Regions from separate parts of the Streptomyces sp. NPDC001728 genome, predicted to be linked through region 2. Evidence: riboswitches for the same ligand, from Rfam matches in the RefSeq annotation. Region 2 holds a riboswitch; each other region holds the start of a gene.
The links. Region 2 has a riboswitch for cyclic di-AMP ahead of ABT154_RS20325 (M23 family metallopeptidase). Riboswitches for the same ligand answer to the same signal wherever they lie in the genome.
Positions count from the first base shown of each region.

Region 1: another riboswitch for cyclic di-AMP. It lies ahead of ABT154_RS02860 (M23 family metallopeptidase); the one in region 2 lies ahead of ABT154_RS20325 (M23 family metallopeptidase).
Region 3: another riboswitch for cyclic di-AMP. It lies ahead of ABT154_RS30370 (transglycosylase family protein); the one in region 2 lies ahead of ABT154_RS20325 (M23 family metallopeptidase).

Region 1 is NZ_JBEOZK010000001.1:611,573-617,339, reverse strand. Features, by position in the region: gene ABT154_RS02870 (PrsW family intramembrane metalloprotease) at 1-708, shown strand, start outside; gene ABT154_RS02865 (aldo/keto reductase) at 740-1,684, opposite strand; gene ABT154_RS02860 (M23 family metallopeptidase) at 1,781-2,908, opposite strand; cyclic di-AMP (ydaO/yuaA leader) riboswitch at 2,920-3,066, opposite strand; gene ABT154_RS02855 (PP2C family protein-serine/threonine phosphatase) at 3,268-4,479, opposite strand; gene ABT154_RS02850 (MFS transporter) at 4,682-5,767, opposite strand, start outside.
Region 2 is NZ_JBEOZK010000013.1:41,953-47,719, forward strand. Features, by position in the region: gene ABT154_RS20310 (bifunctional acetate--CoA ligase family protein/GNAT family N-acetyltransferase) at 1-961, opposite strand, end outside; gene ABT154_RS20315 (HPr family phosphocarrier protein) at 1,227-1,508, shown strand; gene ABT154_RS20320 (GntR family transcriptional regulator) at 1,729-2,412, opposite strand; gene ABT154_RS20325 (M23 family metallopeptidase) at 2,592-3,362, opposite strand; cyclic di-AMP (ydaO/yuaA leader) riboswitch at 3,375-3,540, opposite strand; gene ABT154_RS20330 (M16 family metallopeptidase) at 3,741-5,108, opposite strand; gene ABT154_RS20335 (M16 family metallopeptidase) at 5,135-5,767, opposite strand, start outside.
Region 3 is NZ_JBEOZK010000027.1:36,226-41,992, reverse strand. Features, by position in the region: gene eno (phosphopyruvate hydratase) at 1-1,123, opposite strand, end outside; gene ABT154_RS30370 (transglycosylase family protein) at 1,435-2,169, opposite strand; cyclic di-AMP (ydaO/yuaA leader) riboswitch at 2,173-2,346, opposite strand; gene ABT154_RS30365 (LysM peptidoglycan-binding domain-containing protein) at 2,605-3,672, opposite strand; gene ABT154_RS30360 (cytochrome P450 family protein) at 3,802-5,202, opposite strand; gene ABT154_RS30355 (globin domain-containing protein) at 5,301-5,767, shown strand, end outside.

The DNA of each region.
Region 1 (5,767 bases), on a different contig from region 2:
GAGGACCAGGAGTTCGGCGCCTCCGGCCTCGGCTCGGTGACCGCCGCGACCTTCTTCGTACGGGTCGTGATGTCGCCGTTCGCGCACCCGCTCTTCACCGTGCTCACCGGCATCGGCTTCGGTCTCGCCGCTCTCGCACCGCGCGGCAAGCGGCTCCGCAAGGTGCTGCTGCCCATCGCCGGGCTGCTGCTCGCGATGGGGCTGCACGCCGCGTGGAACGGCTCGGCCACGTTCGGCGGCCCGCTGGCCTTCTACGCGGTGTACGGGGCGCTCATGGTCCCGGCCTTCGGCCTGCTGACCTGGCTCGCGGTGTGGAGCCGGCAGTGGGAGCTGCGCACGATATCCGGGGAGCTCCCGGCGTACGCGGCGGCCGGCTGGATCTCCCCCGCCGAGCCGCTCGCGCTCTCCTCGATGCGCGCCCGCCGGCTGGCCCGGGCCTTCGCCGCGCGCACGTACGGGCCGCCGGCCTCGCGGGCGGTCGGCGAGTACGAGTCCTTCGCGACGACCCTGGCGTTCCTGCGGAACCGGGCCCGGCGCGGCACGGCGGGCCCCGACTTCCCGGCCCGTGAGCAGGAGCTGCTGCACCATCTGTGGCAGCGCAGGGAGGTCGCGTCCCCCGCGCTCACGTACGCGGCGCGGGCGACGGGCCGGGCGTGGGCGCCGCCGCAGTACCTGGACTACGGCGGCTACAACCCGTACCGCAGCTAGCCGGACGAGCGCCCCCGGGCTGAGACCTCCGTCAGGCCGACGCCTCGGTCAGGAGGGTCAGCTCGGCCTCCGTGAGGGTGAGGCCGGCGGCGGCGACGAGCGCCGGGACCTGCTCGACCGTACGCGCCGAGGCGATCGGCGCGGCGACCGTCGGGCGGGCGGCGAGCCAGGCGAGGGCGACGGTGGCGAGTTCCGCGCCGTGCGCCTCGGCGACCGTGTCGAGCGCGGAGAGCACGGCCCGGCCCCGCTCGGTGTCCAGGTGCCCGCCGGCCCCGGCGGCGCGGACGCTGTCGACGGTGGTGCCGGGACGGTACTTGCCGGTGAGGAATCCGGCCGCGAGACCGTAGTACGGGACGGCGGAGAGCCCGGCCCGCTCGACGGTCTCCAGGAGCGGGCCCTCGTAGGTGTCGCGGGAGACCAGGTTGTAGTGCGGCTGGAGGGCCACGTAACGGGCCAGGCCCTCGGACTCGGCGAAGTCGAGGGAGGCGCGCAGCCGCTCCGGGGAGATGTTGGACGCGGCGACGGCGCGCACCTTGCCGTCCTTCACCAGCTGGTCGAGCGCGGTGACGATCTCCTCCACGGGCACCGACTCGTCGTCGAAGTGCGTGTAGTAGAGGTCGATGTGGTCGGTGCCGAGGCGGCGCAGCGACTCCTCCGCGCCGGCCTTGATGGTGGTGGCGGAGAGCCCCTTGAAGTGGGGGTGGGCGCCGACCTTGGTGGCGACGACGATGTCCTCGCGGTTGCCGCGGGAGGCGAGCCAGCGGCCGATGACGGTCTCGGACTCGCCGCCCTCGTTGCCCTCGGCCCAGGCGGAGTAGACGTCGGCCGAGTCGACGAAGTTGCCGCCCGCGGCGGCGTAGGCGTCGAGGACGGCGAAGGACTGCGCCTCGTCGGCGGTCCAGCCGAAGACGTTGCCGCCCAGGGCGAGGGGGAAGACGTGCAGGTCGGAGCTGCCCAGCGGGCGGAGAGCGGTCATGATCGGTCAACCTTCCGCGCCGCCGGGCGTATTCCGTAGGGGCTCCGGGGCGCCTTCCGTAGGGGATGCGCCCGGGCCCCTACGAGGTCCCCGGCCTCAGAGGGTGAGGCCCTTGGAGCGGAGCCAGTCCGCCGGGTCGATGCCGTCGCCGCCGGGCGTGTGCACCTCCATGTGGAGGTGGGCGCCGGTGACGTTGCCGGTGGCGCCGACGCGGCCGATGGTCTCGCCGGTGCCCACGGTCTGGCCCGCGCCGACCGTCATGGACGAGAGGTGGCAGTACCAGACCTCGGTGCCGTCCGACAGCTCCAGGACGATCCGGTAGCCGTACGAGCCGGACCAGCCGGCGGACTTCACGGTCGCGCCGTGCACCGCCTTGAGCGGGGTGCCAGTGGGAGCGGCGAAGTCGAGGCCGGTGTGGTGGCCGGAGGACCACATCGAGCCGGACTGCATGTACGTGGCGGTGAGGGTGTAGGAGGAGACGGGCAGCGAGTAGCTCGCGGCCAGCGCGGCGAGCCGCTCGGCCTCCGCCTTCGCCCTGGCCGCCGCCTCCGCCTTGGCCTTCGCTTCCGCCTCGGCCTTCGCCTTGGCCTCGGCCGCCGCCTTCTCCGCCGCGTCGGCCTTGACCGCCGCCTCGGCCGCGGCCTTCTCGGCCGCCGCCTTCTCCGCGGCGGCCATGTCGGCGGCGTCGGCGGAGGCCTGCTGCTGCTCGGCCTGCTGGAGGATGCGGGCGCGCAGGGCCTCACCCGCGTTGCCGGTGCCGGCCGCGGTCCTGTCGAGCTGCTCGGCCCCCGCACCCTGCTGGGTGTCGGCGCCCTGCCGCTCGTCGAGGGTGGTGTACGCGGCGGCGGTCAGCGGGTTCGGGTTGGCCCGGGCCGCGCTGACCGTCTCGGGGGTCTCGTCGGGGAGGAGGTCCCCGACACCCGGGAGGTCGTGGGCGTCCGGGAGGCCGAGGTCCGGGAGGTCGGGAAGGTCCGGGAGCGAGATCGCGACCGGGGGCTTCTCCTGCGCGGTGGCGAGACCGCCGGCGCCGACGGCGGCGATGACGCCGACGCCGAGGACGGTGGAGGAACGGGCGAAGTTGGAGCGCTGCTTGACGACCCGGTGCCGGCCGCCGGCGCGGAGGGATCCCTCGGTGGGGTTCCACTCGGTGTCCGGGGCGGCGGGACCCGCACCACCACCGAAGGCATCGAAGGGGGCTTCGGGTGCGGGAGTGTTGGACGCCACGAAGGCGCGCTCCTTTCCTTCCTTCTCGCCTACCGGGTTAGCTGACGGGTTCGGAGCAGGAAGGTCTCCTACGGGCACGCTCGCACAGGTGCGAATGGCCCGATTCACCCCAAGTAGTGGTTCCCCGGTTCCTCTTCAGGATTCGGCGCGTGCGCACGGTGCCGCCTCTTGCGACGGCTGAAACGACCGCGCTGCGTTATCGAACGTTAATAGACAGGGGCTCCCGATTCCAAGCCGTTCCTCTTGATCATTCATTGAAATGGTAGAGAATGGCCCGAGTTGACCCCGGTTCAGAAAGGGGCCGCGGAAGCCGCGCGATCTGACGTTATGTCAATTGTTATCGCAGCGACACCCCGTGACTACGAGCGGTGACCGGGCCTGCCCGGCGGCACCACCGGCATCGTCCGCCGCCGCCCCTGCTGCCCCTCCGACGGACGGCTCACCGCGAGCAGCGCCATGTCGTCCGTCGACCCGCCGCCCGTGTGCAGTCGTACGTCGTCCGCGAGCGCGTCGAGCAGTTCCTCGGGACCCGGGAAGATCCGGCCGGCGAGCCGTGACACCGGGTCGTAGAAGACGCCCGCCGCGTCCCGCGCCTCGGAGAGGCCGTCGGTGTAGAAGAGCAGCGTCGCGCCCGGCGGGAACGGCCGCGCCTCGGCCCGGTCCGGCCACCCCGCGAGATCGCCCATGCCCAGCGGCAGCGCGGGCTCGCCCGGCTCCAGCACGTCGAGCCGCCCGTCCCCGTACAGCAGCAGCGGGGGCGGATGGCCGCGGTTGACCACCCGTACGAAACCGTCGAAGGTGCCGCTGCCGTCACCGGGCGGGATCTCGGCGAGGACGGCGGTGGTGAACCCCTCGAAGGCGTCGAGCCCTTCCCTGCGGGTGCCCTCCCGGGTCAGCGCCCTCTCGAGGCGCTGCGCCACACCCTCCAGGTTCCGTTCCTGCTCGGCCGCCTCCCGGAAGGCCCCGATGACGACGGCGACGGCCTCGACCGCGTCCATGCCCTTGCCCCGGACGTCCCCGAGGACGAGCCGCACCCCGTAGGGGGTGTCCTGGACGGCGAACAGGTCGCCGCCGATGAACGCGTCCGCGTGCGCCGCCTCGTAACGCGCCGCGCACTGCAGTCCGCCGATCCGCTCGGCGGGCGTCGGCAGCACCGCCTTCTGCGCGGTCTCGGCGATGACCCGCGCCGAGGCGAGCCGTTCGCCGCTGCGGCGCACGACCCGGTTGATGAGGAGGGCGAGCGCGGAGACGGTGACGACGGTCAGGGTCTCGGTGAGGGCCGGCACATCGTCCGCGGTGCCGTTGGAGAGGTGCAGCCCGACGGAGGCGAGGACGGCGGCGATCCCGGTGAGCAGCGTCGTGAGCATCGAGAAGAAGGGCGCGGCGATCAGCGGGGCGGCGGCGAGCATCGGCGAGGCGGTGTACGGATCCGGCGTCGCCACGTCGAACACGACACCGCCCACGATGAGCAGCGGGGGCAGCGCGCGGATGAACCGCCGGGCACCGCCGTACTCGGGACGGCCCTCGCCGCCCCGCCGCCTGCCGCCCGCCGCTCCTAGGGGGTGCCGCACCTGTGGTCTCCTGCCCGGTCCGTACCCGGCCGCGGTCCGCACCGCGCCCTCCCAGGGTGGCCGCCGCCCCGGAGGGCGGCGACTTCCACGGGGCCGACTGGCGTACGGCGGGGGCGACCGGCGGGTGGACGGGCGGGGCGGACGCTCAGCCCCTCGATCCCGCCGTCCAGTCCGCCGGGGCGGGTTCCTCCGCCAGGCGCGCTCAGTCCGCCGGAGCGGCTTCCTCCGCCAGGCGCCCGCCCCGGGCGAGCAGCGCCATCGCCGCCGCGCACCCCAGTCCCACCGCGCACAGCGCGAGCCACGGCAGCGCCGACCACCCGGTCACGTCGAGCAGCGCGCCCGTGCCCAGGTTCCCGAGGGTGATCCCGATCCCGCACACCGTGTTGTAGAGCCCGTAGTGGGTGGCCACCCAGCGCCCCCGGGACAGGGCGACGACGGTGTCCATCTCGTAGGGGTAGAGCACCGCGTTCGCCACCGCCAGGACCGCCGCGCACAGCAGCAGCCCCACCAGCCCCCGGCCGAGCGCGGCCGGGAGCAGGAACGCGCCGCCCATCAGGGCGAGCCCGAGGACCAGACACCGCTCCCGGCTCAGCCGCCGCTTGCACCAGGCGGTGATCCGCAGCTGCCCGGCGAGCGCGACCAGCGCCGAGACGACGAAGAGCGCGGTCGTGGGGCCCGTCCCGCCGGCCGCGAGCGGCAGCGCCAGATAGACCTGGAAGGACAGCACGTACGAGCCGGTCATCGCGAGCGAGAACAGCCAGAAGGTGCGGTGGGCGAGGACCGTGCGGAACTGCCCCCGCACCTCCCCGGCCCGCGCCGCCTTCCCCGCCCTCACGGGCATGTACCGGAGTTGTACGAGGGTCAGCCCGGCGAAGAGGACCGCCGCCACCACGCACGTCAGCCGGAACGACACCCCTGTCAGGGCCACCCCGACGAGCGGCCCGAGGAGGATGCCCGCCTGGTAGTAGACGTTGAACAGCGCGAAGGCCTCCACCCGGCGCTCCTCCCCCGCCTCCGCCGCGAGGCAGGCCCGTACGGCGGGGTTGAACAGCGCCCCGGCGAGACCGGTCGCCAGCGAGGCGGCGATCAGCATCGGCAGCGACTGCGCGAAGGCGAGCGCCCCGAAGCCGACCGTCCGCAGCGCGCAGCCCGCCACGATGAGCGGCTTGAAGCCGAGCCGGTCGGCGAGCGCCCCGCCGACGAGGAACATGCCCTGCTGGGAGAGGTTGCGGGCGCCGAGCACGAGCCCGACCGCCCAGGCCGCCATGCCGAGCCCGTCCGCGAGGTG
Region 2 (5,767 bases):
CGGCGGAGAGGACGACGAGGCCGCGCACCCCGTGCTCGCCGCAGTCCGCGACGGCCTCCGGCACCCGTTCGGCGGGGACGGCGACGATCGCGAGGTCGACGGGTTCCCCGATGGCGCCGACGGAGGGGTACGCGGGGACGCCGTCGAACTCCACGGCACCGGCTGCGCTCCCGCCGCCCTCCCCCAGCGCAGCGTTGACCGCGTACACGCGTCCGGTGAATCCCGCGCCGAGGAGGTTGCGGAGTACGGTCCGGCCGACGCCGCCCGGGGTGCGCCCGGCGCCGACGACGGCCACGGACCCGGGGTTGAGGAGTCGTTGTACGGAGCGCGCCTCGGCCCGCTGTTCCCGGGCGCGCTGCACGGCGAGGGAGCGGTCGGTGGGTTCGAGGTCGAGGTGGAGCCGTACGGACCCGTCCTCGAAGCTGCGCTTCTGGGTGTAGCCCGCGTCCGTGAAGACCTTGATCATCTTGGTGTTGGCGGGGAGCACCTCGGCGGCGAAGCGGCGGATGTCCCGCTCGCGCGCGACGGCCGCGATGTGTTCGAGCAGGGCGGAGGCGACTCCGCGCCCCTGGTGGGCGTCCTGGACGAGGAAGGCGACCTCGGCCTCGTCCGCCGGGGCGGAGGCGGGCAGTCCGCGGTCGTCGATGCGGTCGTAGCGCACGGTGGCGATGAACTCGCCGCCGACGGTCGCCGCGAGGCCCACCCGGTCCACGAAGTCGTGGTGGGTGAAGCGGTGGACGTCCTTGGCGGAGAGCCGCGGGTAGGGGGCGAAGAAGCGGTAGTACTTCGACTCGTCCGAGACCTGCTCGTAGAAGCTGACGAGCCGCTCGGCGTCGTCGGCCGTGATGGGCCTGATGCGCGCGGTGCCTCCGTCGCGCAGCACCACGTCCGCTTCCCAGTGGTCGGGGTAGCTGTGGTCCGGCTGGTCCGCCGCTTCCGACTGCTCCGACGCGCTCTGCATGGGGTCAGCCTAAGGCCGCGACACGGCCACGGCACCGGCCACCGCACCGGTCGCGGCACCGGCCCCGGCACCGGTCACGACACGGTCGCGACACAGCGGCGACATCGGTCGCGCGGCGGGGGTGCGCCGTGCAAGGTAGGAGCACGCCGGGCGCGGCACACAAGGGCCGAAAGGCGGTCCGATCCGGGTCCGAGGTCGGCGTGAGCACGGAGCATCCCGTGAGAGACTGGTCTAGACAACCGCTTAAGACTTGAAGGGCAACACCATGGCTGAGCGCCGCGTCAACGTCGGCTGGGCCGAGGGCCTGCACGCCCGCCCCGCGTCCATCTTCGTCCGTGCCGCCACGGCTTCCGGCGTTCCGGTGACGATCGCCAAGTCCGACGGCACGCCCGTGAACGCCGCCTCCATGCTCGCGGTGCTCGGTCTGGGCGCGCAGGGCGGCGAGGAGATCGTCCTCGCTTCGGAGGCCGACGGCGCCGAGGTCGCGCTGGACCGCCTGGCGAAGCTGGTCGCGGAGGGCCTGGACGAGCTCCCCGAGACCGTCTGATCCGGGTCCACCCGACCCACCCGTACGACGAAGGGCCGTGCCCGCCGGAACCCCGGCAGGTACGGCCCTTCGCTTTCCGCCGGACTTTCACGCGCCCTCTTTCGCCCTCTCGTGCCGCCCGATTCCCCGGCAGCACAAAAGGACGGACGGCAGCAAGAGATAATACGGGCACCCCGAAACACCCCCGCCGAATTCCCATTCCTTGTATACGGCGCCCGCGTTAATTCCGGGCACTCGCCGTGTTGACGACATGTTGCGAAACCCTCACACGGCCCCGGTCCGGCCTCTTGAGCCGGTGCAGCGCCTGCGAGCGTTCCGCGTGCAGCGCCGTCAGCGCCCTCGCCCGCTCGGCGTCGCCGCGCGCCACGGCGTCCACGATCGCGCCGTGCTCGGCCCAGGCCTCCACCGGCCGTTCGGGCTGCTCGACCACGTACATCCAGGCGATCTTGTGCCGCAGCTGGGTCAGCAGCGCCGTCAGGGCGGGGCTCCCGGAGGCCTGCGCGAGCGTCTCGTGGAACCAGCCGCCGAGTGAGCGCAGATCCTCGCCCTGGCCGCGCCTGGCCCGCTCCTGACCCAGCCTGACCAGGCCGCGGAGGACCTTGAGATGCGCCTCCGTACGCCGCTGGGCCGCCCGCGCCGCCCCCAGCGGTTCGAGCAGCGCCCGCATGTCGAGCAGATCGGCCGCCTCCTGCTCGGTGGGCTCGGCGACCTGGGCGCCCGCGTGGCGGCGGGTGACGACGAAGCCCTCCGACTCCAGGGTGCGCAGCGCCTCACGGACCGGGACGCGGGAGACCCCGTACCGACGGGCGAGCTGGTCCTCGGTCAGCCGGCTCCCCCGCTCGAAGACGCCGGAGACGATGTCGTCCCGGATCGCCGTGCACACCGAGTGCGCGGGAATGCGCATGTCCGACCTCCGCCTTGGTCGCGCGAGACAATTCGATCGGCGCCTTTCCGCGCCCGGCCTCCGACTCTATTGCAGCCCGTGGGTATTTCCGATGGCCGCACGGAATGTGAAGGGTTTTCGACCGACGAAAAGCCCCGGCTCAGCACGAGCCGGGGCTTTTGTGATGCGTGCCGCCGGTGTCAGACGTTGACGCCGCGGGCGCGCAGGTAGGACAGCGGGTTGATGTCCGAGCCGTAGTCGGGGCTCGTGCGCGCCTCGAAGTGGAGGTGCGGGCCGGTCGAGTTGCCGGTCGAGCCGGAGACGCCTATGTGCTGGCCGGGCTCGACGCTCTGGCCGACGTACACGTCGATGGAGGACAGGTGGCCGTACTGGGTGTACGTGCCGTCGTGCATCCGGATGACGATGTTGTTGCCGTACGCGCCGCCCCAGCCGGCCTCGACGACGGTGCCGGAGCCGACGGAGACGACGTTGCTGCCGTAGGCGGCGTGGAAGTCGATGCCGGAGTGGCTGCCGGAGGACCAGAGCGAGCCGCCGGTCTTGTAGCCGGTGGACACGTAAGAGCCGTCGACGGGGAGCTGGAAGGAGGCCAGACGACGGCGCTCGGCCTCGCGGGCGGCGCGCTCCTTGGCCTGACGGATCTCCTTGGCGCGGGCCTCGGCCTTGCGCTTCGCCTCGGCCTGGGCCTTCGCCTTGGCGGCGGCCTCGAAGGCCTCCCGGTCCTGGGCGTCGGCCTGGGCGTTGAGCCGGTCCGCGAGGGAGTCCTCGGTGATGACCCGGGTGAGGCCGGTGTCCTCGACGGAGCGGTTGTCCGTGTCGGCGGCGAGCGCCGGGGAGGCGAGGGTTCCGATGACGCCGGTGGTGGCGAGCGTCGCGACGCCGGCGATGCCCGCCGTGCGGCGCACCGTCCGGCTCGGAGCACGATGCTTCCCGGTGGCACGGGTGAACGCCATGGAGGGGCTGGTCCTTTCCTTCCTTCTCGCCTACCGGGTTAGCTGACGGGTTCGGAGCAGGAAGGTCTCCTACGAGCCCCTCCGTACGAGACGAAGGCGCCCGATTCACCCCAGGGACTACGCGTGGGTCCCCGGCTCCCCAGGCTCGCGCCTGACGGGGACTCGGCGATGACTGTCCGATGCCGCGGATGCGGCGCGTGCAACTGGCGAACAGCCGCACCGACGCTATGCGGATCGCCTGTCGATCACCAACCAGACGCGCTTTTTGTAAGACATGCCACAGGCCATACGATGAGACTTACCGTCAATACGGACAAAGCGGAGAACCCCGACGAACTATCCCGTCGGGGTTCTCCGTTGCCGGTTCGGCGACCGGAATCAGCCGGTCACGACCGTCACTTCACCGATGCCGAGCGCGCGCACCGGCTCCGCGATCTGCGCCGCGTCGCCCACCAGGACGGTGACGAGCCGGTCCACCGGGAAGGCGCTGACCACGGCCGCGGTCGCCTCGACCGTGCCGGTCTCGGCCAGGCGCGCGTACAACTGCGCCTGGTAGTCGTCCGGGAGGTGCTGCTCGACCTGGTCGGCGAGCGTCCCGGCGACCGAGGCGGCCGTCTCGTACTTGAGCGGCGCGACGCCCACCAGGTTCTGCACGGCCGTCTCGCGCTCCGCGTCCGTGAGCCCCTCGGCTGCCAGGGTGCGCAGCACCCTCCACAGGTCGTCGAGAGCCGGGCCCGTGTTGGGGGTGTCGACGGAACCGCTGATGGCGAGCATCGCGGCGCCGTTCCCCTCGGCGTCCGAGCGGAGCACCTGCCCGAAGGCCCGCACGCCGTAGGTGTAGCCCTTCTCCTCGCGCAGGACCCGGTCGAGTCGCGAGGTGAGGGTGCCACCGAGGCAGTAAGAGCCCAGCACCTGGGCCGGCCAGACGCGGGCGTGCCGGTCGGCGCCGATGCGGCCGATCAGCAACTGGGTCTGGACGGCGCCCGGACGGTCCACGATGACGACCCGTCCGGTGTCGTCCGCGGTGATCGGCGGCATCGGGAGCGGCTCGGCCGGCTCGCCGGTCCAGGCACCCAGGGTCTCCGCGAGGACCTTGTCCAGGTCGACGCCGGTCAGGTCGCCGACGACCACGGCGGTGGCCGTCGCGGGCCGGACGTGCGCCTCGAAGAAGGCGCGGACGGCGGCGGCGTCGATCGCCTCGACGGTCTCCTCCGTGCCCTGGCGCGGCCGGGACATCCGGGACTCGGCCGGGAACAGCTCCTTGGAGAGCTGCTTGGCCGCGCGACGGGCCGGGTTGGCGGTCTCGTGCGGGATCTCGTCCAGCCGGTTGCGCACCAGACGCTCGACCTCGGTGTCCAGGAACGCCGGGGCGATCAGGGCCTCGGAGAGCAGCCCGAGCGCCTTGTGCAGCCGGGAGACCGGGACCTCCAGGGAGACCCGTACGCCCGGGTGGTCCGCGTGCGCGTCGAGCGTGGCGCCGCAGCGCTCCAGCTCGGCCGCGAACTCCTCGGCACTGTGCTTGTCGGTGCCCTCGGAGAGCGCGCGGGCCATGATGGTCGCGACGCCGTCGAGCCCGGCGGGCTCGGCGTCCAGCGGGGCCGGCAGGAAGATCTCCACGGCCACGACCTGCTGGCCGGGACGGTGGCTGGTGAGCAGCGTCAGACCGTTGTCCAGGGCGCCGCGGTCCGGGGCCGGGAAGGCCCAGGGGCGAGCGACACCGGGCGCCGGCTGCGGGTGGAAGTCCATGCTCGTCAAAGACGCGGCAGTGTCGGTCACTGGTCCGCCCCCTCTTCCTCGTCGCTGTCGCTCTCGCTCTGTTCGGTCGCCAGGGGCTCGTAGACCAGCACCGCGCGGTTGTCGGGGCGCAGCTTGGCCGCGGCGGCGGCCTGCACCTCCTCGGCGGTGATGTCCAGGACGCGGTCCACGGCCGTCAGGGCGAGCTGCGGGTCACCGAACAGCACGGCGAAGCGGCACAGTTCGTCGGCGCGACCCGCGACGGTGCCGAGGCGGTCGAGCCACTCGCGCTCCAACTGCGCCTGGGCGCGCTCCATCTCCTCGGGCGTGGGGCCCTCGGCGGCGAAGCGGGCCAGCTCCTCGTCGACGGCCGCCTCGATCTGCGGGACCTCGACGCCGCCGGACGTCTTGACGTCCAGCCAGCCGAGCGACGGCGCCCCGGCGAGCCGCAGCAGGCCGAAGCCGGCGGCGACGGCCGTGCGGTCACGGCGGACCAGCCGGTTGTGCAGACGGGAGGACTCGCCTCCGCCGAGGACCGTCAGGGCCAGGTCGGCGGCGTCGCACTCGCGCGTGCCGTCGTGCGGCAGCCGGTAGGCGGCCATCAGCGCGCGGGCCGGGACCTCCTCCTCGACGACCTCGCGCAGCTGCTCTCCGATGACCTCGGGGAGGTC
Region 3 (5,767 bases), on a different contig from region 2:
TGGTGACGTCCTCGGTCTCGCCGGAGCGGTGGGACATCATGCACTTGAAGCCGTTGCGCTGGGCCATCTCGACGGCGTCCAGCGTCTCGGTCAGCGAGCCGATCTGGTTGACCTTGACCAGGAGGGCGTTCGCGGTGCCCTCCTCGATGCCGCGGGCCAGACGCTCCGGGTTGGTGACGAAGAGGTCGTCGCCGACGATCTGGACCTTGGCGCCCAGCTTGTCGGTGAGGACCTTCCAGCCCGCCCAGTCGTCCTCGAACAGCGGGTCCTCGATGGAGACCATCGGGTACGCGGAGACGAGCTCCTCGTAGTACTCGGTCATCTCGGCGGCCGAGCGGGACTTGCCCTCGAACTCGTACTTGCCGTCCTTGTAGAACTCGGACGCGGCGACGTCGAGCGCGAGCGCGACGTCGGAGCCCGGGGTGTAGCCGGCCTCCTTGATGGCCTCGACGATGAGGTCGAGTGCGGCGCGGTTCGACTCGAGGTTCGGGGCGAAGCCGCCCTCGTCGCCGAGGCCGGTGGAGAGGCCCTTGCGCTTCAGCACGCCCTTGAGCGTGTGGTAGATCTCGGCGCCCCAGCGGAGGGCCTCGGAGAAGGACTCCGCGCCGATCGGGGCGATCATGAACTCCTGGATGTCGACGTTGGAGTCGGCGTGCGACCCACCGTTCAGGATGTTCATCATCGGAACGGGCAGCAGGTGCGCGTTCGGGCCGCCGAGGTAGCGGAAGAGGGGGAGGTCCGAGGCCTCGGAGGCGGCGTGCGCGACGGCGAGGGAGACGCCGAGGATGGCGTTGGCGCCGAGCGAGCCCTTGTTCTCCGTGGCGTCCAGGTCGAACATGGCCTGGTCGATCAGGCGCTGCTCGGTGGCGTCGTAGCCGACGAGCTCCGGGCCGATCTGCTCGATGACGGCGAGGACGGCCTTCTCGACACCCTTGCCCATGTAGCGGTTCGGGTCACCGTCGCGAAGCTCGATGGCCTCGAACGCACCGGTGGAGGCGCCGGACGGAACGGCAGCACGGCCGGTGCTGCCGTCGTCGAGGCCGACCTCGACCTCGACCGTGGGGTTGCCTCGGGAGTCCAGGATTTCCCGGGCTACGACGACGTCGATGGACGGCACGAGCATCTCCTTTTTGGGATGTGACGCTGGATGTGACGCATGGCCGGCGCAGGGTCGACCGGCCTTGCGACAAGAGCCTAACCGGCGCGGAGCCTCCGGCCAGCCGGGCGCCCGCCCCCTGGGACGAAAAAGGACCCAAGGGCATGCATCCCGGGACGAAGGACCCCGTATCTACTGGACAGTAACCGCAAAGCGCCCCTGGAACGGGGGAACCCCGGCCCGACGCGCACGGGGGAGGGCGCGTCGGGCCGGGGTGGTCACCGCGGGCGGGTCGTGGGGTCCGTGCGAGCCGCCGGACTCACAGGGACCGCCGGGCCCTACTTCAGGTGGAGCTGCTGGCCCGGGTAGATGAGGTCGGCGTTCTCGACGACGTCCTTGTTCAGCTCGAAGAGCTTGGCCCAGCCGCCCTTGACGCCGTGCGCCTGGGCGATCTTGCTGAGGGTGTCGCCGGCCACGACCTTGTACTCGCCGTCACCCTTCTTGACCGTCTTGCCGGCCGGGGTGGTGACGGTCTGCTTGGCGGCCTTCGGCGCGGCCTGCTGCTGCGCGGCCTTCTTCGGGGCCTGGCGCTGCTCGCTGCGGGTGGTCGGCTGCTCGGCCTTCCGCTCCGGCTTCGGCTGCTGGCTCGGCTGCTGGGTGGCGCTCTTCGGGGTGCTCTCGGCGGCGCCGCCGTCGTAGGAGGCACCGGAGAGGCCCACACCGCAGCTCGGCCAGGCACCCTTGCCCTGGCCCGCGAGGACCTTCTCGCCGATGGCGATCTGCTGGGACTTCGACGCCTGGTTGGCGGTCGAGGCGTAGGCGGTGCCGCCGTACGCGGCCCAGGTGGAGGCCGAGAACTGGAGGCCGCCGTAGTAGCCGTTGCCCGTGTTGATGGACCAGTTGCCGCCGGACTCGCACTGGGCGACGCGGTCCCACTCGGAGACCGTGGCGGCCGAGGCGGTGCCCGCGGTCATCAGCGGGGCGGCGACGGCGACACCGGTGACGCCGACGAGCGTGGCGACCTGGGTGGCCTTGGAGGGACGACGGTGTTTGCCCTTACCGGAAAACAGCATGGAAGTACTCCTCACCGACGCCTGTGAGGTGAGCTGTCGGGTTCGGGCCGGAAAGTTGCCCGGCCGCGTGTCCTTGCACGCGGCTTCACCCCAAGCCCGTCGTCGGCCGTCTTTCTCAACGGCCGGGACCGGCACTTACCTTGGGTCCCCCACTCCTGCCTTCGGCGCTGACGCGACGACTGTTCCCATCGGCCGACGGCAGGATTCGGCGTTTCGGTCGACGGGGCCCGCGGTGGCGAGCGGTGACGACCGTAGACACAGACCCACTGGAAGTTCAAAGAGGCGCATTGCGGAAATATCGCCCCTGCTTGCCTTCCGGTTGGGAGTGTTTGCGCAGGTGAGAGGTGACGGGAGCGGATTTCTCGGACGGGACACGCCAGTTGGGGCGAAGAGACCCATGTCTCACTTACCCAGATCCGGACATTTGATCCCGAATCACTCCTTCTTCGCGAGCGAACCGTTCGTCAGGTCAAGGCTCTGACCAGGAAGGATGAGGTCCGGATCGACACCGACGGTCCGGCGGTTGGCGTCATAGAGCGCCGTCCAGCCTCCGGGGAGTTCGTTCTGCTGTGCGATGTCGGACAGGCTGTCACCCGGCCGCACGGTGTACGCGCCCGAAGTGCCGGAAGTGTCCGTTGCGCCCGAATCCTTCGCGGCGTCAGGCGCGGGCGTCGCCGCGGTGTCCCCCGCCAGCTCGACGCCGGTCGAGGCGTGTCGGCCCGATTCGGGCGAAGTGCCCGGCTTCGCACCACCCTCCGGAGCGGCCCCGCCCCGGTGCTTCCCGGTCCCGGGAGTGGCCGACGACACGTCATCACCCGGCATGCCGGGCATGGCGGACGAGTCCGGCGTAGCGGACGTATCGGGCGCAGCGGGAGCGGTCGGGGTGCCCGGAGTGGTGGACGTTCCCGGCGTCGTGGCCGCCGGAGGCGTCGTCGGCGCGGTGGGGGTCACAGGAGTGGTCGGGGTGCCGGGAGCGGCGGGCGTGGCCGTACGGGCGTCCCGCTCGGCCGTCCGCGCCGCACCGGCGGTGTCGGAGGACGGCAGGCCCGAGGTCCGGTTCGACTCGGCGACCGGTCCCGCGGGCGCCTTCGGCAGCGCGGCCGGGCCCGGGTTCACGCCGGGGGCCGTGCCGTCGTTCTTCAGGCCGGCGATCGGTGCGCAGGTGGCCCATTCCAGGGAGCCCTTCGCGAGCGCCTTCTCGGCCACCGCGATCTGCTGGGCGCGGCTGGCCAGGTCGGGGCTGGGCGCGTACGCCAGGCCGCCGTGGCGCTCCCAGCTGCCCTGGGTGAACTGGAGGCCGCCGTACATGCCGTTGCCGAAGTTGGCGTTCCACTGACCGCCGGACTCGCACTCGGCGACCCGGTCCCAGGTGGCGGCGTCGGCGGCGGAGGCGGATCCGGTGGCGAGCAGCGGCAGCGCCATGGCGGATCCGGTCACGCCCGCGGCGACGACGAGGGCGGGGGCCTGACGGGGGCGACGGTGTCGTCCGTTCCCGGAACGCATAGGAGCGCCTTTCGCGTGACGGCTGAGACTGCGGCGAAACGTAGCCGCATTCGAACGCTCATCACAAGTCGATGGCCGCACGATCACGCGAAGATCACATTCTTGACACTCCGTCAGTTCACCGTGGGATCACGGGAGACGTACGGATGGGGAGAACTCCACCGGAAGCGTGCGCAATCCACGCATGATGAGCCCGCCGCGCCACCGCAGTTCGTCCGGATCGGCGGCAAGTCGCAGGTCCGGAAGGCGAGTCAGCAGGGTGGCCAGCGCCGTCTGCCCTTCGAGGCGGGCGAGCGGCGCACCCAGGCAGTAGTGGATGCCGTGGCCGTACCCGAGGTGCTGGTTGTCGCGCCGGGCGAGGTCGAGGACGTCCGGCCCCTCGAACCGCTCCGGGTCCCGGTCGGCGGCGGCGAGCACCACGAGCACGGGGTCGCCCGCCGGGATCTCCTGGCCGCCGACGGTCAGGTTCTGGGTGGCGTACCGCCAGGTGGCCATCTCCACGGGCCCGTCGTACCGCAGCAGCTCCTCGATGCCGGTCTCCAGGAGTCCGGTCTCACCGGCGGCGATCGAGGCCTGGAGGCGCTCGCGCTGCTCGGGGTGACGGAGAAGCGCGTAAAGTCCGTTTCCGACCAGATTTACGGTGGTTTCGAAGCCGGCGAAGAGCAGGATGAAGGCCATCGCGGCGGCCTCGTTCTCGGTGAGGTGCTCACCGTGGTCGGAGGCCTTGATGAGCCCCGAGATGAGGTCGTCCCCGGGCTCCTCGCGCTTGCGGTGGATCAGCTCGGCGAGGTAGCCGCGCATCTTCTTGACCGACCGGGCGACCCCGCCGCGCGGCCCGCCGCCGTGCCGGATCATCATCCCGGCCCAGTCGCGGAAGTCGTCCTGGTCCTCCTCGGGCACCCCGAGCAGGTCGCAGATCGCGTAGATGGGGAGCGGGAAGGCGAACTCGTGGATGAGGTCCGCGCTCCCCTTCTCCACGAAGGAGTCGATGAGCCGGTCGGTCAGCTCCTGCACGCGCGGTGCGAACTCGGCGACCCGGCGCGGGGTGAAGGCCTTCGAGACGAGCCGCCTCAGCCGGGTGTGGTCCGGCGGGTCGATGTTGAGCAGATGGGTCATCAGCTCGGCCTTGCGCTCGCCGGGGATGCCGGTCTTGCCCTTGGCGTGCGGGGACTCGTCGTGGTGCGCGGGATTCTTGGACAGCCGCTGGTCGGCGAGGGCCTGCCGGGCGTCGGCGTACCGGGTCACGAGCCAGGCGTCGACCCCGCTGGGGAGCGTCGTGCGGTGCACGGGCGCGTGCGCCCGGAGCCAGGCGTACGCGGGGTACGGATCGCTCGCGAACTCCCAGGTGAAGAGCTCGGGCGCGGGGGGCCGCGCCCCGGCCGCGGTACCGCCGACAGGGCAGGAGGCGGGCGCTGAGGCAGACGCGGAGGCGGGCGCGGAAGCGGGCGCGGAAGCGGGCGCGGAAGGAGGCTCGGAAGCGGGCGCGGAAGGAGGCTCGGAAGCGGGGCCGGTGCCGGGGGTGGTGCTCACCCCCCGACCGTACAGGCAGCCCCGGAGGGCGGGAGATGTGGAGATCCTGTGATCACGGAGGGGGGTGGTGCCCTAGATTCGTGTCAGTGGATCCCCAGATGCTCAGAAGCACGTTCGCGGTCGTCGAGAGACGGGCCGAGCACGCCGTCACCTTCTTCTACGCGCATCTCTTCTGGCACAACCCGGCGGTCCGCTCGCTGTTCCCCGCGGACATGCGGCCCCAGCGCGACCGGCTGTTCGCCGCGCTGACCCATGTGGTGGACCATCTGGAGGACCCGGCCCTCGCCGGGTACCTGGGCCGTCTCGGCCGCGACCACCGCAAGTTCCTCGCCTCCCCCTCCCTGTACGCGGCGGTCGGGACGAGCCTGCTGGCCGCGTTCGCGCACGCGGCGGGACCCGCCTGGACCCCGGAGGCCGAGAAGGCCTGGACCGAGGCGTACGGGCAGGTGACCGATCTGATGCTGGCGGGCGCGGAGGAGGCCTCCGGGTCCGGGGAGCCGGCCTGGTGGGACGCGGACATCGTCCGGCACGAGCGGTTCGGCGAGGACCTGGCCGTCCTCACCCT